DNA from 3 places in the Rhizobium sp. AP16 genome. Region 1 is predicted to be linked to each of the others. Evidence: riboswitches for the same ligand, from Rfam matches in the RefSeq annotation. Region 1 holds a riboswitch; each other region holds the start of a gene.

Evidence for each region. A riboswitch is a leader RNA that binds a small molecule or an ion and turns the genes downstream of it on or off. The one in region 1 is predicted to bind cobalamin.
Region 2: linked by a shared signal. The riboswitch ahead of PMI03_RS30445 (aromatic ring-hydroxylating dioxygenase subunit alpha) and the one ahead of nrdH (glutaredoxin-like protein NrdH) in region 1 are both predicted to bind cobalamin.
Region 3: linked by a shared signal. The riboswitch ahead of cobU (bifunctional adenosylcobinamide kinase/adenosylcobinamide-phosphate guanylyltransferase) and the one ahead of nrdH (glutaredoxin-like protein NrdH) in region 1 are both predicted to bind cobalamin.

What each region holds. Positions count from the first base shown of each region.
Region 1 covers NZ_AJVM01000074.1:148,996-154,699, forward strand. Annotated here, with positions in the region: gene nrdF (class 1b ribonucleoside-diphosphate reductase subunit beta) at 131-1,120, opposite strand; gene nrdE (class 1b ribonucleoside-diphosphate reductase subunit alpha) at 1,137-3,290, opposite strand; gene nrdI (class Ib ribonucleoside-diphosphate reductase assembly flavoprotein NrdI) at 3,260-3,688, opposite strand; gene nrdH (glutaredoxin-like protein NrdH) at 3,688-3,909, opposite strand; cobalamin riboswitch at 4,157-4,384, opposite strand; gene metE (5-methyltetrahydropteroyltriglutamate--homocysteine S-methyltransferase) at 4,486-5,704, opposite strand, start outside.
Region 2 covers NZ_AJVM01000095.1:34,131-39,834, forward strand. Annotated here, with positions in the region: gene PMI03_RS30435 (glycoside hydrolase family 25 protein) at 1-866, shown strand, start outside; gene PMI03_RS30440 (hybrid-cluster NAD(P)-dependent oxidoreductase) at 863-1,951, opposite strand; gene PMI03_RS30445 (aromatic ring-hydroxylating dioxygenase subunit alpha) at 1,955-3,199, opposite strand; cobalamin riboswitch at 3,297-3,501, opposite strand; gene PMI03_RS30455 (ACT domain-containing protein) at 3,728-4,129, opposite strand; gene PMI03_RS30460 (DUF6656 family protein) at 4,220-4,831, shown strand; gene PMI03_RS30465 (L-threonylcarbamoyladenylate synthase) at 4,890-5,704, shown strand, end outside.
Region 3 covers NZ_AJVM01000065.1:336,813-342,516, reverse strand. Annotated here, with positions in the region: gene PMI03_RS19760 (cobyric acid synthase) at 1-697, shown strand, start outside; gene PMI03_RS19755 (chloride channel protein) at 694-2,490, opposite strand; cobalamin riboswitch at 2,669-3,072, shown strand; gene cobU (bifunctional adenosylcobinamide kinase/adenosylcobinamide-phosphate guanylyltransferase) at 3,213-3,737, shown strand; gene cobW (cobalamin biosynthesis protein CobW) at 3,743-4,792, shown strand; gene cobN (cobaltochelatase subunit CobN) at 4,802-5,704, shown strand, end outside.

The DNA of each region.
Region 1 (5,704 bases):
CACCTGAATAGTTGTCATTTCGTCTCCTCTGGATTCTGGTGGAGATGTACCACCGGCCAAATCCATGCGGCAACGAGAAAAGCGCTGCTTGCGAAACGGCATGGTTTCGGAAATGACCGGCGATGTCGGCTCAGAAGTTCCAATCCTCATCCTCGGTCGCCACCGCCTTACCGATGACATAGGACGATCCCGAGCCTGAGAAAAAGTCATGGTTTTCGTCGGCATTCGGCGAGAGTGCCGACAGGATCGCCGGGTTGACCTTGCAAGCGTCCGGCGGGAACAGTGCCTCGTAGCCGAGATTCATCAGTGCCTTGTTGGCATTGTAATGCAGGAATTTCTTGACGTCCTCCGTCAGGCCGACACCGTCATAGAGCGCTTCGGTGTATTTCGTCTCGTTGTCATAGAGTTCGAGCAACAGATCGAAAGCAAAGTCCTTGATCTCCTGCCGACCCTCTTCGCTCAGACGCTCCAGCCCGCGCTGAAACTTGTAGCCAATGTAGTAGCCATGCACGGCCTCGTCGCGGATGATGAGGCGGATCATGTCGGCGGTATTGGTAAGCTTGGCGCGGCTCGACCAGTACATCGGCAGATAGAAGCCGGAATAGAACAGGAAGCTTTCCAGAAAGACGCTGGCGATCTTGCGCTTCAGCGGATCGCCGTTGCGGTACTGTTCGAGAATGAGCGCCGACTTCCTCTGCAGATGCTCGTTCTCCTCCGACCAGCGATAGGCGTCATCGACGTCAGGCGTCGAGCATAGCGTCGAGAAGATCGACGAATATGAGCGGGCGTGGACGGCTTCCATGAAGGAGATGTTGGAATAGACGGCCTCCTCGTGAGAGGTGATCGAATCCTCCATCAAAGTCGGCGCGCCGATGCTTGTCTGGATGGTGTCGAGCAGCGTCAGGCCGGTGAAGACGCGGATGGTGAGCTGCTGTTCCTCGGGCTTGAGCGCCGCCCAGGACGGAATATCGTTCGAGAGCGGCACCTTCTCCGGGAGCCAGAAGTTCCCCGTCAGCCGGTTCCAGACTTCCAGATCCTTGTCGTCTTCGATGCGGTTCCAGTTGATGGCGCGCACTGCTTCGGGACGCTTCGGGTTTTTGGTTTTCACTTGGATGTTCATCTTGTTCCCCAGGAGATCAGAGTGCGCAGGACACGCAGCCCTGCACTTCCGTGCCGGACAGCGCCATCTGGCGAAGGCGGATGTAGTAGATGGTCTTGATGCCCTTCTTCCAGGCGTAGATCTGCGCCTTGTTGATGTCGCGGGTCGTCGCGGTGTCGCGGAAGAACAGCGTCAACGACAGTCCCTGATCGACATGCTGGGTGGCAGCCGCATAGGTATCGATGATCTTCTCAGGCCCGATTTCGTAGGCGTCCTGATAGTAGTCGAGATTGTCATTCGTCATGAAGGCAGCCGGATAATAGACACGGCCAATCATGCCCTCCTTGCGGATTTCGATCTTCGAGACGATCGGATGGATAGAGGAGGTCGAGTGGTTGATGTAAGAGATGGATCCCGTCGGCGGCACGGCCTGCAGGTTCTGGTTATAGAGGCCCGATGTCATCACGGCCTGCTTCAGTTCCTGCCAGTCTTCCCGCGTCGGAATGTCGATGCCAGCGGTTTCGAACAGTGTTCGAACCCGCTCCGTCGCGGGCTTCCATTCCTGTTCGGTGTATTTGCCGAAATAGTCGCCGGAGGCATATTTCGAATTCTCGAACCCCTTGAAGCTGCGCTCCCGCTCCGCTGCCAGGCGGTTGGAGGCGCGGATGGCATGATAGGTCACGGTATAGAAATAGATATTGGTGAAATCGACGCCTTCTTCGGAGCCATAGAGAATCCGCTCGCGGGCGAGATAGCCATGCAGGTTCATCTGGCCGAGGCCGATCGCATGGCTTTCGTCATTGCCCTTTTCGATCGAAGGTACCGACGAGATGCGGCTCATGTCAGAAACTGCCGTCAGCGCCCGTATTGCCGTCTCGATCGTCTTGCCAAAGTCTTCCGAATCCATAGCCGCGGCGATGTTCAAGGAGCCGAGATTGCAGGAAATATCCTTGCCCATATGCTCGTAGGAAAGATCGTCCCTGTAGGTGCTCGCCTCGCTCACCTGGAGGATTTCGGAGCAGAGGTTGCTCATGGTGATGCGCCCGGCGATCGGATTGGCGCGGTTCACCGTGTCCTCGAACATGATGTAGGGATAGCCGCTCTCGAACTGGATTTCGGCAATCACCTGGAAGAAGTCGCGCGCCTTGATCTTCTTCTTGCGGATACGGTTGTCGGCCACCATCTCGCGGTATTTCTCCGTCACGGAAATTTCCGTGAAGGGTACGCCATAGACGCGTTCGACGTCATAGGGCGAGAACAGGTACATGTCCTCGTTGTTCTTCGCGAGTTCGAAGGTGATGTCCGGGACGACGACGCCGAGCGACAGTGTCTTGATCCGGATCTTCTCGTCGGCATTCTCGCGTTTGGTGTCGAGGAACCGCATGATGTCGGGGTGATGCGCGTTCAGATAGACCGCGCCCGCCCCTTGCCGCGCGCCGAGCTGGTTGGCGTAGGAGAAGCTGTCTTCCAGCAGTTTCATAATCGGAATGATGCCGGATGACTGGTTTTCGATATGCTTGATCGGCGCACCGGCCTCGCGGATGTTGGTGAGCGAGAGAGCGACGCCGCCGCCGCGCTTGGAGAGCTGAAGCGCTGAATTGATCGAGCGTCCGATGGACTCCATGTTGTCCTCGACGCGCATCAGGAAGCAGGAGACCAGTTCGCCGCGCTGCTTCTTGCCGGCATTGAGGAAGGTCGGCGTTGCCGGCTGGAAGCGGCCGGAAATGATTTCGTCGACCATGTCTCTGGCCAGGGATTCATTGCCCTGCGCCAGGGTCAGCGCCACCATACAGATGCGGTCTTCATAGCGCTCGAGATAACGCTTCCCGTCGAAGGTTTTCAGCGTGTAGCTGGTGTAATATTTGAAGGCCCCGAGAAATGTCGGGAACCTGAACTTCTTCGCATAGGCGTGGTCGAAGAGATCGCGCACGAAGTTGAAGGAATACTGGTCGAGAACCTCGCGTTCGTAGTAGCCCTCGGTCACCAGATAATCGAGCTTCTCCCTGAGGTTATGGAAGAAAACGGTGTTCTGGTTGACGTGCTGGAGAAAATACTGCTTCGCCGCCAGCCGGTCCTTGTCGAGCTGGATTTTGCCATCCTCATCGTAAAGGTTCAGCATGGCGTTCAGCGCATGATAGTCGAGCTGCGTTTCCGTAGCCTTCACCGGGCGTTCGAGTGTGAGCGTGTCCAAAATCGTTCCAATCCATCTCTGACATTGACGACGTCCTCTTCCGTGCCGATCAGCTCGAACCTGTAAAGGTACGGCACCTGGCATTTGGCGGAGATGATGTCGCCGGCGATCCCGAAGGTCGCTCCGAAGTTGCTGTTGCCCGCGGCAATCACGCCCCGGATGTTCGATCGGTTCTCCGTCTCGTTCAGGAAACGGATCACCTGTTTTGGAACCGCGCCCTTGCCGCTTTCGCCGCTATAGGTCGGCACCACGAGGACGAAGGGCTGGTGGACACGGAAAAGCTCATTTGGACGGACCGGTATTCGCACGGCATCCAGGCCGAGCTTGCCGATGAAGCGATGGGTGTTCTCGGACCGGCTGGAGAAATAGACGATCCGCTCCGTCGATGGCTGTCCCATCAGGCAAGCGCGCTGATCATGTCGGGCCGGAAGCCCGCCCAGTGCTGTTCGCCGGCAACGACCACCGGGACCTGGCGGTAGCCGAGGCCCTGCACCAGTTCGAGGGCGGCATCGTCGATGGAAACATCGATGATCCGATAGTCGATGCCGTGACGGTCGAGTGCCCTTGTGGTCGCGGTGCATTGGACGCAGGCGGGCTTGCTGTAGACGGTGATGCTCATGATTGTCCTCGTATCTTTGAAAGGCACACGATATCGTCCGGACATCCGCCGATGCCCGTTCGAAGGAAATGAAGATGGATCAGCACACGCCCGGATTTGGACGTGGATGTACGGCTACTCGCGCCGGGACTGGCTTGAAAAATTCGACATGGACTTCACCCCGAAGTTGACTGATCGCAGGAGTTCGGGGAGGCGTGCACGAACGGTGTCATTCCGCAGTACATCGCGACCTTCCGGACACCCCGCCCGTGGACGTTTTGTTTGAGGCAGGTCTCCTGGCTCGCGGGTCGTTGCATCAATCCTCACCTTCCCGAAGCATCATGCTTCAGTGGCTTTCGCTGGATAGATGCTCGCCGCTTACAGTTGCGGGGGCAGCTCCGGAATTGCGGCGCCCATAAGGGGCGGTCGCGCACCGTATTCCCGTCTTAGCCTCCAATTATTGCGAATCGGAAGAACCTCGAACACTAGATATAGTAGACGAGGTTGGAATTTCGTCAATCGATATGATGATGTGCCGTCGCGTTTCGTGGGGATAGAGCAGCGCCGCCGCAGGGGGAGGCGTTGCTCTGCTGAGGATCAGGACGCCGATGCCGTTGTCCGGGCCTGGGCCGACAGGCGAAGCAGACGAGCCGCATGAACCATGTTCACGAGCGCCGGCCTCACTTCGTCCCATTTGCGGGTCTTCAATCCGCAATCAGGATTTATCCAGAGCTGCGCATCGCCCAGCCGCAGACGGGCAAGGTCGAGCAGCTCGGTCATTTCCGATACCTCGGGAACGCGCGGCGAATGGATATCGTAGACGCCCGGTCCGATCTCGTTCGGGTACTTGTATGTCCGGAATGCATCGAGCAGTTCCATCTTCGACCGTGAGGTCTCTATGGAAATGACATCGGCGTCCATTGCGGCGATGGCGTCTATGATGTGGTTGAACTCGGAATAGCACATATGCGTGTGTATCTGCGTCTCATCGGAAACGCCCGTCGAGCACAGCCGGAAGCATTCCACCGCCCAGTCGAGATAGATCTTCCAGTCCGACGTTCGCAGCGGCAGACCCTCGCGCAAGGCTGCCTCGTCTATCTGGATCATCGAGGCGCCTGCCTCTTCAAGGTCGGCAACCTCGTCCCGGATCGCAAGGGCAATCTGGCGGCACACCGCGCTTCGCGGAAGATCGTTACGCACAAAAGACCAGTTCAGGATCGTTACCGGCCCGGTCAGCATGCCCTTGACGGGCTTTTCCGTGAGAGACTGGGCGTAACGCCACCATTGGACCGTCATCGCCCTTGGGCGGGATACGTCGCCATAGATGACCGGCGGGCGCACATAGCGCGAGCCGTAACTCTGGACCCAGGCATGCTGGGTGAACGCGAACCCGGAAAGCTGCTCCCCGAAATATTGGACCATGTCGTTGCGTTCGAACTCACCGTGAACGAGGACATCCAGGCCGATTTTCTCCTGCCAGCGGATTGCCGATTCCGTCTCTTTTCTCAGGAAGGCATCGTAGTCCACATAGCTCATGGTTCCCTTCCCATGCGCGGCTCGGGCCTTGCGCACCTCGGCCGTCTGCGGGAACGACCCGATCGTCGTGGTTGGGAACAGGGGCAGTTTGAGCCGTTTTTCCTGGATAGCCTTGCGACGAAGGAACGCGTTTTGTCTGCGCTTTATGGAAGCGTCGAGGCCCTTGATACGACCATCGACCACGGGATCGTGAACCTTCGGCGAGGATGCCCGCGATGCCGCGGCAGTGGCAGAAGCCGCAAGGGCGTCGCCGATGGCGTTTCGTCCGTCGGACAGACCG
Region 2 (5,704 bases), on a different contig from region 1:
ACGAGCTGAATACCATCGACTGGGAGCAGCTCCTGCAGGACAAGCGCATATCCGCCTTCATCTCCAAGGCTTCCGACGGCCTGCCCGAGAGCTTCAGCTGCACCGGCGACCATGCCGGCGACACCTTCGCGCACTGCAAGACCATGTGGCGCAAATATGCGGTCAGCCGCGAACTCTATCAGACGCGGCGGATGCTGGCGAAAATGAACGGGCTGCTATGGGGCGCCTATCATCTCGGACGACCCGGCAATCCGGTCGACCAGGCCAATCATTTTCTCGATTACGCCGATCCGAAACCGGACGAACTGATGGTGCTCGATATCGAGGGCCTTGATGTCCTGCGATATATGTCGCTCTCCGACGCGCAGGTCTTCGTCGGCCATATCAAGGTGAGGACCGGGCGCTATCCGATCCTCTATACCAACCACAATACCGCTCAATACATCGCCGACCACCGCCAGGATTACCCGATCCTGGCGCGGCTACCGCTATGGTATGCTCGCTACAAATCCGACGTGAAGGGCACTTTCCCGCTCGGCAACTGGGACACTTATGCCCTCTGGCAGTTTGCCTCCTCCGACAATTGCTCGGACAAGAGCTGTCCCTACAGGGTGCCGGGAACACTGAAGGACATCGACGTCAACGTCGTGCCGATGACCAAGCTGCAACTGGCCAAGGTCTGGCCACAGGGCGATCTCCTGCCCACCAAGCCGATGCCGGCGCCCGACATGATGATCGCCAAGGCGCCGAGCTGCAATGGTCCGCGGCAGACACTCATTTCATTAATGGTCGACCCCGTCGTCACGGCATCTACCCGCCGCTCGGAACCGGTCGAGATCAATGAATTGAACTACCAGGATTTTTAGGCTTCGATCTGCACATCCGTCTTAGGACGCGAACAGCAGGCGAGGATATAACCTTCCTCGATCTCGTCATCGAGAATACCGCCATTGTGGCTCATCTCGACCTCGCCCGAGAGCTTCATCACCCGGCAGGTGCCGCAGAGGCCCGACTCGCAGGCCGCGCCGATACGCACGCCAGCGCCGCGCGCGGCTTGTAGGATCGTCTGGCCCGGCGCACAGGGAACATCCTTGCCAGCCATGGTGAAGCTGATCGAAGTCGCCGCTTCCGTCGAGGCGTCATCGCTGACTTCGGCCAGCGGCGTTGCCGCCTGCGCCGGCTGGAAGCTTTCCTGATGATAGCGCGTCATGTCGAAGCCGTGGGCTACCAGCATGGAACGGACGGCGTCCATGAAGACTTCCGGGCCGCAGCAGAAGATCGTGCGGTCCATGAAATCGGGCGCCAGCAGCCCGATCTTCGCCTTGTCGATGCGGCCCTTCAGCCCCGACCAGAGATCGGTGCGGCCACAGCCTTCGACAATGAAGCCGAGATCGAGGTTCGGCATGAAGCGCGCGAGATATTCCAGCTCCGAACGGAAGATGATGTCGGCGGGGCTGCGCGAGCAATTGATGAAGGTGATGTCGGATAGCGGCGCGGTATCGGACATGTAGCGCGTCATCGCCATCATCGGCGTGACGCCGGAGCCGGCGGAAACGAAGAGATATTTTTCGCCGGGATGACGGATATGGCTGAAATCGCCGAGCGGACCGAAAGCCTTGACACGCATGCCGGGCTTCAGGTTCTCGAACATCCAGCGCGTGCCAATGCTGTCCTTCTGCGCCTTGACCGTAATGGCGACCGAGAGCGGGCGCGACGGGGTCGAGGACAGCGTATAGGTACGCATGACCGGCTCCGCAGCCGCCGGCAGCTCCAGGGTGACGAACTGGCCCGGCAGATAGCGGAACCAGTTGTCCTTGTCGGAGCGGAAGGTGAAGGTCATCACATCGGGTGCTTCCGGCGTTGCCGAAAGGCATTCGAGCAGATGCTGCCTGTCGCTCCAGGGCTTCATCTGGTCCAGGTGCTGATGGCGGAGGGAGACGGTCATGTTCATAACTCAGGCAACCGCCGACAGCTTGGCCTGATCGCCCTGCAGCCGGTTGATCATGAAATTCGCGTACCATTCGACGAACTGCATCACGCCGCCTTCATCTTCCGGCGAATAGGGGCCGGGCTGGTAGGCGGGCGAGCGGATGCCGAAGGCATTTTCCTCGACGATCCGGCGGTCCTGATCGTTGGTCTCGGTCCAGACGTGGGTGAGTTCGTCGATACGATAGTCGACCCCTTCGACCGCATCTTTGTTGACGAGCCATTTGGTCGTGACCTGCGTTTGCTCGGGACCGAGCGGCAGCACGCGGAAGGTGATCGCATGGTCGGCGAGCACATGATTCCACGTCGTCGGATAGTGGAAGAGCAGCAAGGTGCCGATATGGCTTTCCAGCACATCGTTGGAGAGCGGCCTCTGCACGGCGCGCGCGCCCGACATGGTGTAGCTCTCGGCATCCTGGATGAGTGGCATGCGTGCGGCGCGGAACTGGCCGGACGGCGACATGCGGAATTCGCTTGGAAGATTCGCCGCCTCGCACTTCGCCCAATGCTCCGAAATCACCGGATCGTCCTTGGCGCCCTGCACGCCGGTCGCGCTCGGTGCTTCCGGATAGGTGCGGCAGAGTTCGGGATGATTGGCCGCGCAATGATAGCATTCGCGATTGTTTTCCCAGACGAGCTTCCAGTTGCCCTTCTCGATGATCGTGCTTTCGAAGGCGACCTTGGTCTCGCCGAGGCGGTGGCGGACGAGATAGGGCTCGACCATGGCGCGGAACGGCGCAAAGTCCGGCGCCTGATCTGCAAGGCAGATGAAGATATAGCCGCCAATGCTTTCGCAATGGACCGGCTTCAGCGAGAACTCGCTCTTGTCGAAATCCTCCGGCATATGGCGGGCAAAGAGCAGGCTCCCGTTCAGTTCGTAGGTCCACTGATGATAGGGGCAGACGAGCTTTGCCGAAGAGCCGCGCTCGGACGTGCACACGCGCGAGCCGCGATGGCGACAGCTATTGTGGAAGGCGCGGATGACCTGATCGCGGCCACGAACGATGACGACGGGATAATCGCCGATCTGGACGGTGAAATAGTTGCCGGCGCGCGGCACTTCGCAATCATGGCCGATGAACAGCCAGTCGCGATAATAGATCATTTCCATATCGAGCTTGAAATAATCCGGATCGGTGTAGAAGGGCTGCTCCAGGCTGAAGCCCTCGCGGCGGTTCTTCAATTGCCGCAAAACGTTGCTGCTGATGTCCATTTGCCTATCCTTGCGCGGTAGCGATCAGCAGGCAGAGGACATGCACGATCGGCCGCGAACGACCGCAACGCAATGTCCCGACCGCCCGCCGCGGTCAGTAAATCAGTCTCCCCAAGGCTGGTTTCCGGGCTCTGGAGCGGTCCCCCAAAGGACCCCATGGCACCTTCCCAGGCTGTCTTAAGCCCAGTGGCTTCATTCGCCATGCCTTACTCCACCACCGTTGCGGGGGCAGCGCCGGATTTCGACCGGCTTCCCAATTCTCCGCCCCCCTAGCGGGCGGCACCTTGAGATTGATACCATCATAATCTGCGCCCCTCTCGCCGCTCTGCTGCAATGCGACATCCGCTTCGAAATTGACGACAGGCCCAAGAAGAGTTTCGCAGAGACCTCGCGGCCGAAATATCGGAAGATAATTCAAATCCTTATGCTCCTGTGAAGAGCATCGTTTCCCGCGCCGGCCTCTCTGCGTCCGCGGCGCCTTGTCTTAATTGCGACAGACCCGTCAGCGAACAGGCTTCAGAGCGGATATTACACGACGGAAAGCGCCTGCAGTGCCGCCATTGCGCGCCCGGCATCGGCCGCCGGCACGAAGATATGATCATGGTAATAGCCGGCAACGACATTGGCGCTGATCCTCTCGTTTCCCAGCGCCGTCGCAAGCGCAGCCGTGAGACCCACGGCTTCCAGCGAGGAGTGAATGTCGAGGGTGATCATCCGCATCGCAGGCTCGGCCGGGAGCCCCGCTTGTCGGGCCACCTCGACCGGCAGGATCAGCGTCACACCTTCCCTTTCCTGAAACAGTCCAACCGGATTCATATGAATGTAATCCGCCAGCGACGAGGCCGGCACACTGCAATAGACGAACTCGCCCTCGACGAGATCCGGCTTCATGCCGGCAAGCAGCAGCTTGAGATCGGTAATGCCGGGCATGGTTCTGGTCCTCTTCAGCGATCCATCAGCAAGCCCGGCTCAAGCTAGATGATCTATCATTCGGTATCCAGATCTCCATCGCGAGCCGGCATGGCAAAGCTCAGATATTTCGATGCCAAGAAACCCGCCGACCCGGAGCCGACGCTGCCGGCACCGGGGTATACGGAATTCCTGCGCACCGGGCGTATCAATCGCGACAAGACGCATTGGCTCGCCGAAGAACGGCGTTACCTCACCTTCGAGGAAGTGGCCGAACGCACGGCAACCAAGCTCAGAAACGCCGGCGAGACAACCCATGGCCGGCTCAATAGCTTTCACCAGTCGATCCGCTTTCCGAAACTGATTTTCCATCACACGCTCAGGGACACACCGCATCTCGGCTATTGCCATGTCACCGCCGCGCGGACGCAATTTGCGCAGTACGAGGAAGTGAGCTGGGCTTTCTACATCGCCAATTTCTTCGCCCGCCTCGGCCAGAACGATAATTTCTTCGAAGACATCAGCCTGAAATATTCGCGGATGTATTTCGCCGTCGCTATAAGGCCGGATGAGGACGCTTCGAAGAAGAAGCTGACGATCAATCGCGAGGTGCGCGGCAACGGCGTGCTCTTCCACACACACGATCCGCAGATCGCCATCCGCAATGTGTTGCTGCTCGGCGCGCGCAACGAACAGCTCCGCGACATCATTCGCCAGCTTTGATCATTGATCCCCAAACTTGAAAAGCATAAGAACGGCCTGAACGGCAATCGGTCAGGCCATGGCGCGACATATAGACATTCTCCAGCATCCAGAGGCGGCAATAGCGGCGGCAACGGCAACTCTCGCCGAAGGTCTGCCGATCGGGCTGCCGACCGAGACGGTCTACGGGCTCGCCGCCGACGCCACCAACCCCGCCGCCATCACCCGTATCTACGAGACCAAGGGACGGCCACGCTTCAATCCGCTGATCTGCCACATGAGCGACCTCGCCATGGCCGAGCGCTACGCGATCTTCGATCCCGTTTCGCGAAAGCTGGCGGAAGCCTTCTGGCCCGGTCCGCTGACGCTGGTTTTACCGCTGCGCCCGGAAAGCGACATTCATCCGCTGGCGACCGCCGGGCTCGATACGGTCGGCATCCGGATACCGCAGGGCTTTGCCGGCGAGCTGATCCGCGCCTTCGGACGACCGCTTGCCGCCCCCAGCGCCAATACCTCCGGCAAGATCAGCGCCACTAGTGCCGATCATGTCCATGACGATCTCGGCGAGCGGATTTCGCTGATCCTCGATGCCGGGGCTTCGGTCGTCGGCGTCGAGTCGACCATCGTCAAGGTCGAGCACGGCGAGATGCGCCTGCTCAGGCCCGGCGGGCTGGCGGCAGACGAGATCGAGCGGGTCGCGGGCCAATCGCTCAAGCGCAAGAATGGTGCGTCGGCAGCCATCGAAGCACCGGGGATGCTGGCTTCCCATTATGCGCCGGGTGCCGCTGTGCGGCTCGACGCGACCGCAGTTTCCTCCGGCGAAGCGCTGATCCGTTTCGGCAAGCCCGATATTGCCGGGATCGAGACGGCGGCCGTCGTGCTCGACCTCAGCCC
Region 3 (5,704 bases), on a different contig from region 1:
GATTGCCGTTCCCGTTCTGCCGCGCATTGCCAATTTCGACGATTTCGATCCGTTGCGCGCCGAGCCGGATGTCGATCTGGTCTTCGTTCGCGCCGGCGAGCGGCTGCCTGCGGATGCGGGGCTGGTGATCCTGCCGGGCTCGAAATCGACCATCGGCGATCTTATGGATCTGCGGGCGCAGGGATGGGATCGGGATATCACCGCCCATGTTCGGCGCGGCGGCCGCGTCATCGGCATTTGCGGCGGCTACCAGATGCTTGGCAGCATGGTCCATGATCCGCTCGGCATCGAGGGATCGGTCGCGGAGACGCCGGGGCTTGGGCTGCTCGATGTCGAGACCGAGATGGCGCCAGAAAAGACCGTGCGCAACAGCACGGCTCTCTCCACGGAATATGATGCGCCGCTCTTCGGCTATGAAATCCATCTCGGCGTGACGCGCGGCAAGGATTGCGACCGGCCTTCGACCGTGATCGACGGCCGGCCGGATGGCGCGCGCTCCGGCGACGGCCTGATCATGGGCACCTATCTGCACGGGCTTTTCAGCAGCGATGCCTATCGGGCAAAGCTGTTGGCAAGCTTCGGTCTGAGCGGCGAGCGGATGGATTACCGCGCCAGCGTCGAGACGGCGCTGGACGAGATTGCGATGGAGCTGGAAGCGGTGCTTGATCCGGCCTGGCTGGATAGCCTCGCGGGTTAAAGCTCGCCGGAGACCTCGCGGCGGCGGCGGTCGAGTTCTTCGCTGTAGCGGCGCAACGTATAGCTCTCGGTGAGCAGACCGATGACCCGGCGCTCGATGAGGTCATTGACCACCACCAAGGCTTCACTTGCCGTCTGGTCGAACAAAGCAGCGGCCTGCTTGGCGTTCATCTGCGGCTGTAGGAAGTCGTTGCGGTGGCGGATGAAGTCGGCAAGGCCGTGTTGTTCGTCGTCTTTTTCGACCGGGCTCGCATAGATGTCCGGCACCAGCACCATGCCGGCATATTTCTCTTCCCTGTCGAGCAGAATGACGCGCTGGGCCGAGCCGATCGGAAAATCGTGCCGAAACTCCTCGATACTCATGTCGACTTTTGCCGTGTGTACATCCGGGCGCATCATCCGCGCGACCGTCAAATTGCGTATCCAGCCGACGTCATGGGCGCTGCGGATGCTTTCGCCGCGCAGATGGAAGCGCCATGTGGCGAAGGAGTAGCCGAAGGTGGTGCGTACCACCAGCGACGAGGTGATGACGGCCGCCAGCACCAGTGCCGTAATCGGGAAATCGCCGGTGATTTCCAGCGCCAGGAAAGTCATGGTTAGCGGCCCGCCGATGATGGCGACCGCAAGCGAACTCATACCGACGACGGCGTAGATGACCGGCGTCAGCGTGGTGTGATCGAAATAGGGAGCGCAATAGGCGAAGATCTTGCCGAGCAGCGCGCCCATGAACAGCGAGGCGAAGAACAGGCCGCCCCTGAAGCCGGAGCCGATCGAAACCGCGGAGGCAAGCGACTTCAGCAGGAGGAGGCTCGCCAGTCCCCATAGGGTGACTTCGCTGCCGAGGTTCAGATGCAGTGCGCCATGGCCGGCGGAGAGAACCTGCGGTGAGATCAGCGCCAGAAGGCCGACGACCAAACCGCCGAGCGCCGGGCGAAAGGGGGGCGCAATCGAACTCTTGCGCGCAAGTTCCTCGACGAAGGCAACGCCCTGCATGATCAGGATGCCGACGCCGGCGCAGAAGCCGCCGAGCAGGATGGCCGGGATATAGTCGGCGGGGACTACGGCACCGAACCGGCCGACATCGATGGCGAAATCATCGCCGGCAAGCATACGGGCGATGAAGGTCGAGATCAGCGCCGAGACGACGACCGGGGTCAGCGTCAGGATGGAATAGGTGCCGATGATCAGCTCGAAGGCATAGAAGGCGCCGGTGAGCGGTGCATTGAAGGCGGCGGCAATGGCGCCGGCCGCACCGCAGCCGACCAGCATCCGAAGATCGGCGCGTCGGAACTGCATCTTGTAGCCGAATTTCGAGGCGATACCGGCAGCGAGCTGGGTATAGCCGGCCTCCAGCCCGACAGAGGCGCCGAAACCGTTGGAGATCAGGTTCTGCACGGCGACGAGGATGCTGTCGGTGAGCGACAGGCGGCCGCCGTGGAGCGCATTGGCCTCGATCGGGTCGATCATCGGCTTTTTGCGGGTGCGTGACATAATGAGGATCATCAAACCGAGCAGGATGCCGCCGGCGATCGGGGCGATCAGCAGCAGCGACTTGTCGGTAATCTGCATGGCGGCCGAGCTCAGCCGGTCGTCATCGGGGATGCCGTAGACGAGGCTGTGCAGCTCGCGCGAAATGAGACTCATCGCCGTGACGGCGCAGCCGGAGGTGACGCCGACGAAAGCGCCGGCAATGACGAGCCCTAGCTCGCCACGACGAAAAAGCGCTCTCAGCCGGCTAGCGCTGAAAAAGGCGGAGAGAACACCAAGACGGCGTGGTTGAAATTTCTGCAACATGGGGAACTGACGATAGTTTCGTGCTCAGGTTTATATACCTGGCTTCCATAAACTCCTAACATCAAACAATTACGGCAAAAAGACTGCGCGATCAGTGGTTCCCGAGCTATTTTCGCTGTTGGAACAGCCGATGTCGCATAGGCAGCCTTGATTGACTTGCCAGGGCCGAAAGCCTAATCATTGCAGCATAACGAATGGTTCCCGAGCGGCGATCTGTCGCATGGGATGAAAAGGGAATGTGAAGGGACGGACCCAATCCGGGCGTTCTCATCACAGCCGACCCCGCGACTGTAGAGCGGTCAGGGTTTTCCATTCGGTTGTGGGGCATTTCGCTGACAGTTCGCAATGGTGCGGGCGAGTGGAAACAGCTTCAGAGCCGGAAAAAGCCACTGGCGTGGCATCATGATCAACCAGGGCTGGACGCCTCTAATATCTACGAATCGTCCGCTTTTTCATGATGATCTGCCGGGAAGGCGAGGAAGATCCGCTGGTGCATGAGCGGGGGCGACCGGTTTCGGTTCGCCTCCGCTTGCTGCACCTTACCCGCGAGCCAGGAGACCTGCCATGCGTACCGGGCGCAAAGCCTATTTTGGGACGCATGTCTCGTTGCCAGCACGGAGGTTGTCATGGCGCCAAACGAATTTTTCGCGCGTAAGCGCCGGCTTTTCGGGCCTAGCTGCTTTGTGCCGATCTGCCCGATCGTGCGGGGGCGGTAATAGCTAATGTCATCCCCCCCATCCCGCGCTGTCTTCGTTTTCGGCGGCGCGCGCTCCGGCAAATCCCGATTCGCCGAATCCCTGATCTCCGATACCGGTCTTGACCGTCATTATGTGGCGACCGGGCAGGCCTGGGATGAAGAGATGCGCGATCGCATTGCACAGCATCGCAATGATCGCGGCGACCTCTGGACGACGCATGAAGAGCCACTCGACCTCACGGCACGGCTGGCGGCGATCGACGGCGATGATCGTGCCGTTCTCGTTGATTGCCTGACGCTCTGGGTCACCAACCTGATGATGGCCGAGCGTAATATCGCGGCGGAGTTTTCCGCTCTCACCGAATTTCTGCCGAAGGCCAAGTCGCGGCTCGTTCTCGTTTCCAACGAGGTCGGGCTCGGCATCGTGCCGGAAAACCGCATGGCGCGCGAGTTTCGCGATCATGCCGGCCGGCTGCACCAGATGATCGCGGCGGCAAGCGCCGAAGTCTATTTTATCGCGGCGGGACTGCCGCTGAAAATGAAGGGTTAATCCGCATGAACCAGGAAAAGATTCCCGCCACCGTCATCACCGGCTTCCTTGGCGCCGGCAAGACGACGATGATCCGCAATCTGTTGCAGAACGCCGGCGGCAAGAAGATCGCCCTGATCATTAATGAATTCGGCGATCTCGGCGTCGATGGCGACGTGCTGAAGGGCTGCGGCGCGGAGAACTGCACCGAGGACGATATCATCGAGCTGACCAACGGCTGCATCTGCTGCACTGTCGCCGATGACTTCATTCCGACCATGACCAAGCTTCTGGAGCGCGACGTGCGCCCCGATCATATCGTCATCGAGACATCCGGCCTGGCGCTGCCGCAGCCGCTGGTCGCGGCCTTCAACTGGCCGGATATCCGCACCCAGGTCACCGTCGACGGCGTCATCACCGTGGTCGATAGCGCCGCCGTCGCCGCCGGCCGTTTCGCCGATGATCACGACGCCGTCGAAGCCCGTCGCGTCGAGGACGATTCGCTCGATCACGAAAGCCCGATCGAGGAACTGTTCGAGGATCAGCTCACCTGCGCCGACCTGATCGTTCTCAACAAGACCGACCTGATCGACGTCGCCGGCCTTGGCCGCGTCCGCGCCGAAGTCGCGTCGCGCACCGTGCGCAAGCCGACGATCATCGAGGCGAAGAATGGTGACGTCCCGGCCGCCATCCTGCTCGGCCTCGGCATCGGCACGGAAGCCGATATCGCCAACCGCAAATCGCATCATGAGCTGGAACACGAGGACGGCGCACCGCACGATCACGACGAATTCGACAGCTTCGTCGTCGAGCTCGGCCCGATCGCCGATCCCACTTCGTTCATCGAAAAGCTGAAGGGCGTGATTTCCGAACATGATGTCCTGCGTCTCAAGGGTTTTGCCGATGTGCCCGGCAAGCCGATGCGCCTGCAGATCCAGGCCGTCGGCAGCCGCATCGACCATTATTTCGACCGCGCATGGACGCCGGGCGAAGCGCGCGCCACGCGGCTGGTGGTGATCGGGCTGCATGAGATGGACGAAGGGATCGTGCGCAAGTCGATCGAGGCTTTGGTCTAAGGCAGAGCCATGCATCTCCTCCTAGCGCAAAAGGGAACGATCAGCGACGGCGAGGAGGCGATCGATCTCGGTCAGTCGCCGGGTGATATCCTGTTCCTGTCGGCGGCCGATACCGAGCTTGCGGCAATCGCCGCCGCCCATGGGCAGGGAGAGGCTGGCTATTCGCTGCGGCTCGCCAGCCTGATGAGCCTCAAGCATCCGATGTCGGTCGATACCTATGTCGAGCGGACAGCAAGGCATGCGAAGCTGATCATCGTCCGGGCGCTTGGAGGTGCCAGCTATTTCCACTATGCGCTCGAGGCGCTGCATGCTTGTGCTGCGCGTAGCGGTACGCTGATCGCCGTGCTGCCGGGGGATTCGAAGTCCGATCCGGGGCTGATGCCGTTTTCCAATATCGCGCTCGATGATCTCAATGCGCTGTGGTCCTACCTGATCGAAGGCGGGGATGCGAATTCGCGGGCGTTTCTTGGCTATGCCGAGGCGATGCTGTCGGGGGCAGAGAAGCCGGCAACGGCATCACCGCTGATGAAGGCCGGGATCTGGTGGCCGGGCAGGGGCGTGATTGGGGTTGAGGAGTGGAAGAGTATCTCCGAATTGGCGGTCCCGGAGGGACTCGAACCCCCAACTATTGCCATCTCCTTCTATCGCGCCCTCGTCCAGAGCGGTGAAACCAAGCCTGTGGAGGCCTTGATCGAAGCCGCTATCGCCGAGGGCATGCGGCCGCTGCCGGTGTTTGCCTATAGTCTCAAAGATCCGGTATCGATCGGTATCCTAGAGAGCGTTTTCACCGAATTGAAGCCGGATGTCGTCATCAACACGACCGGGTTTGCGGTTTCGGCGCCGGGTGCCGATCGCCAGCCGACCGTGCTGGAGACGAGCGATGCAGTCGTGCTGCAGGCGATCTTTTCCGCT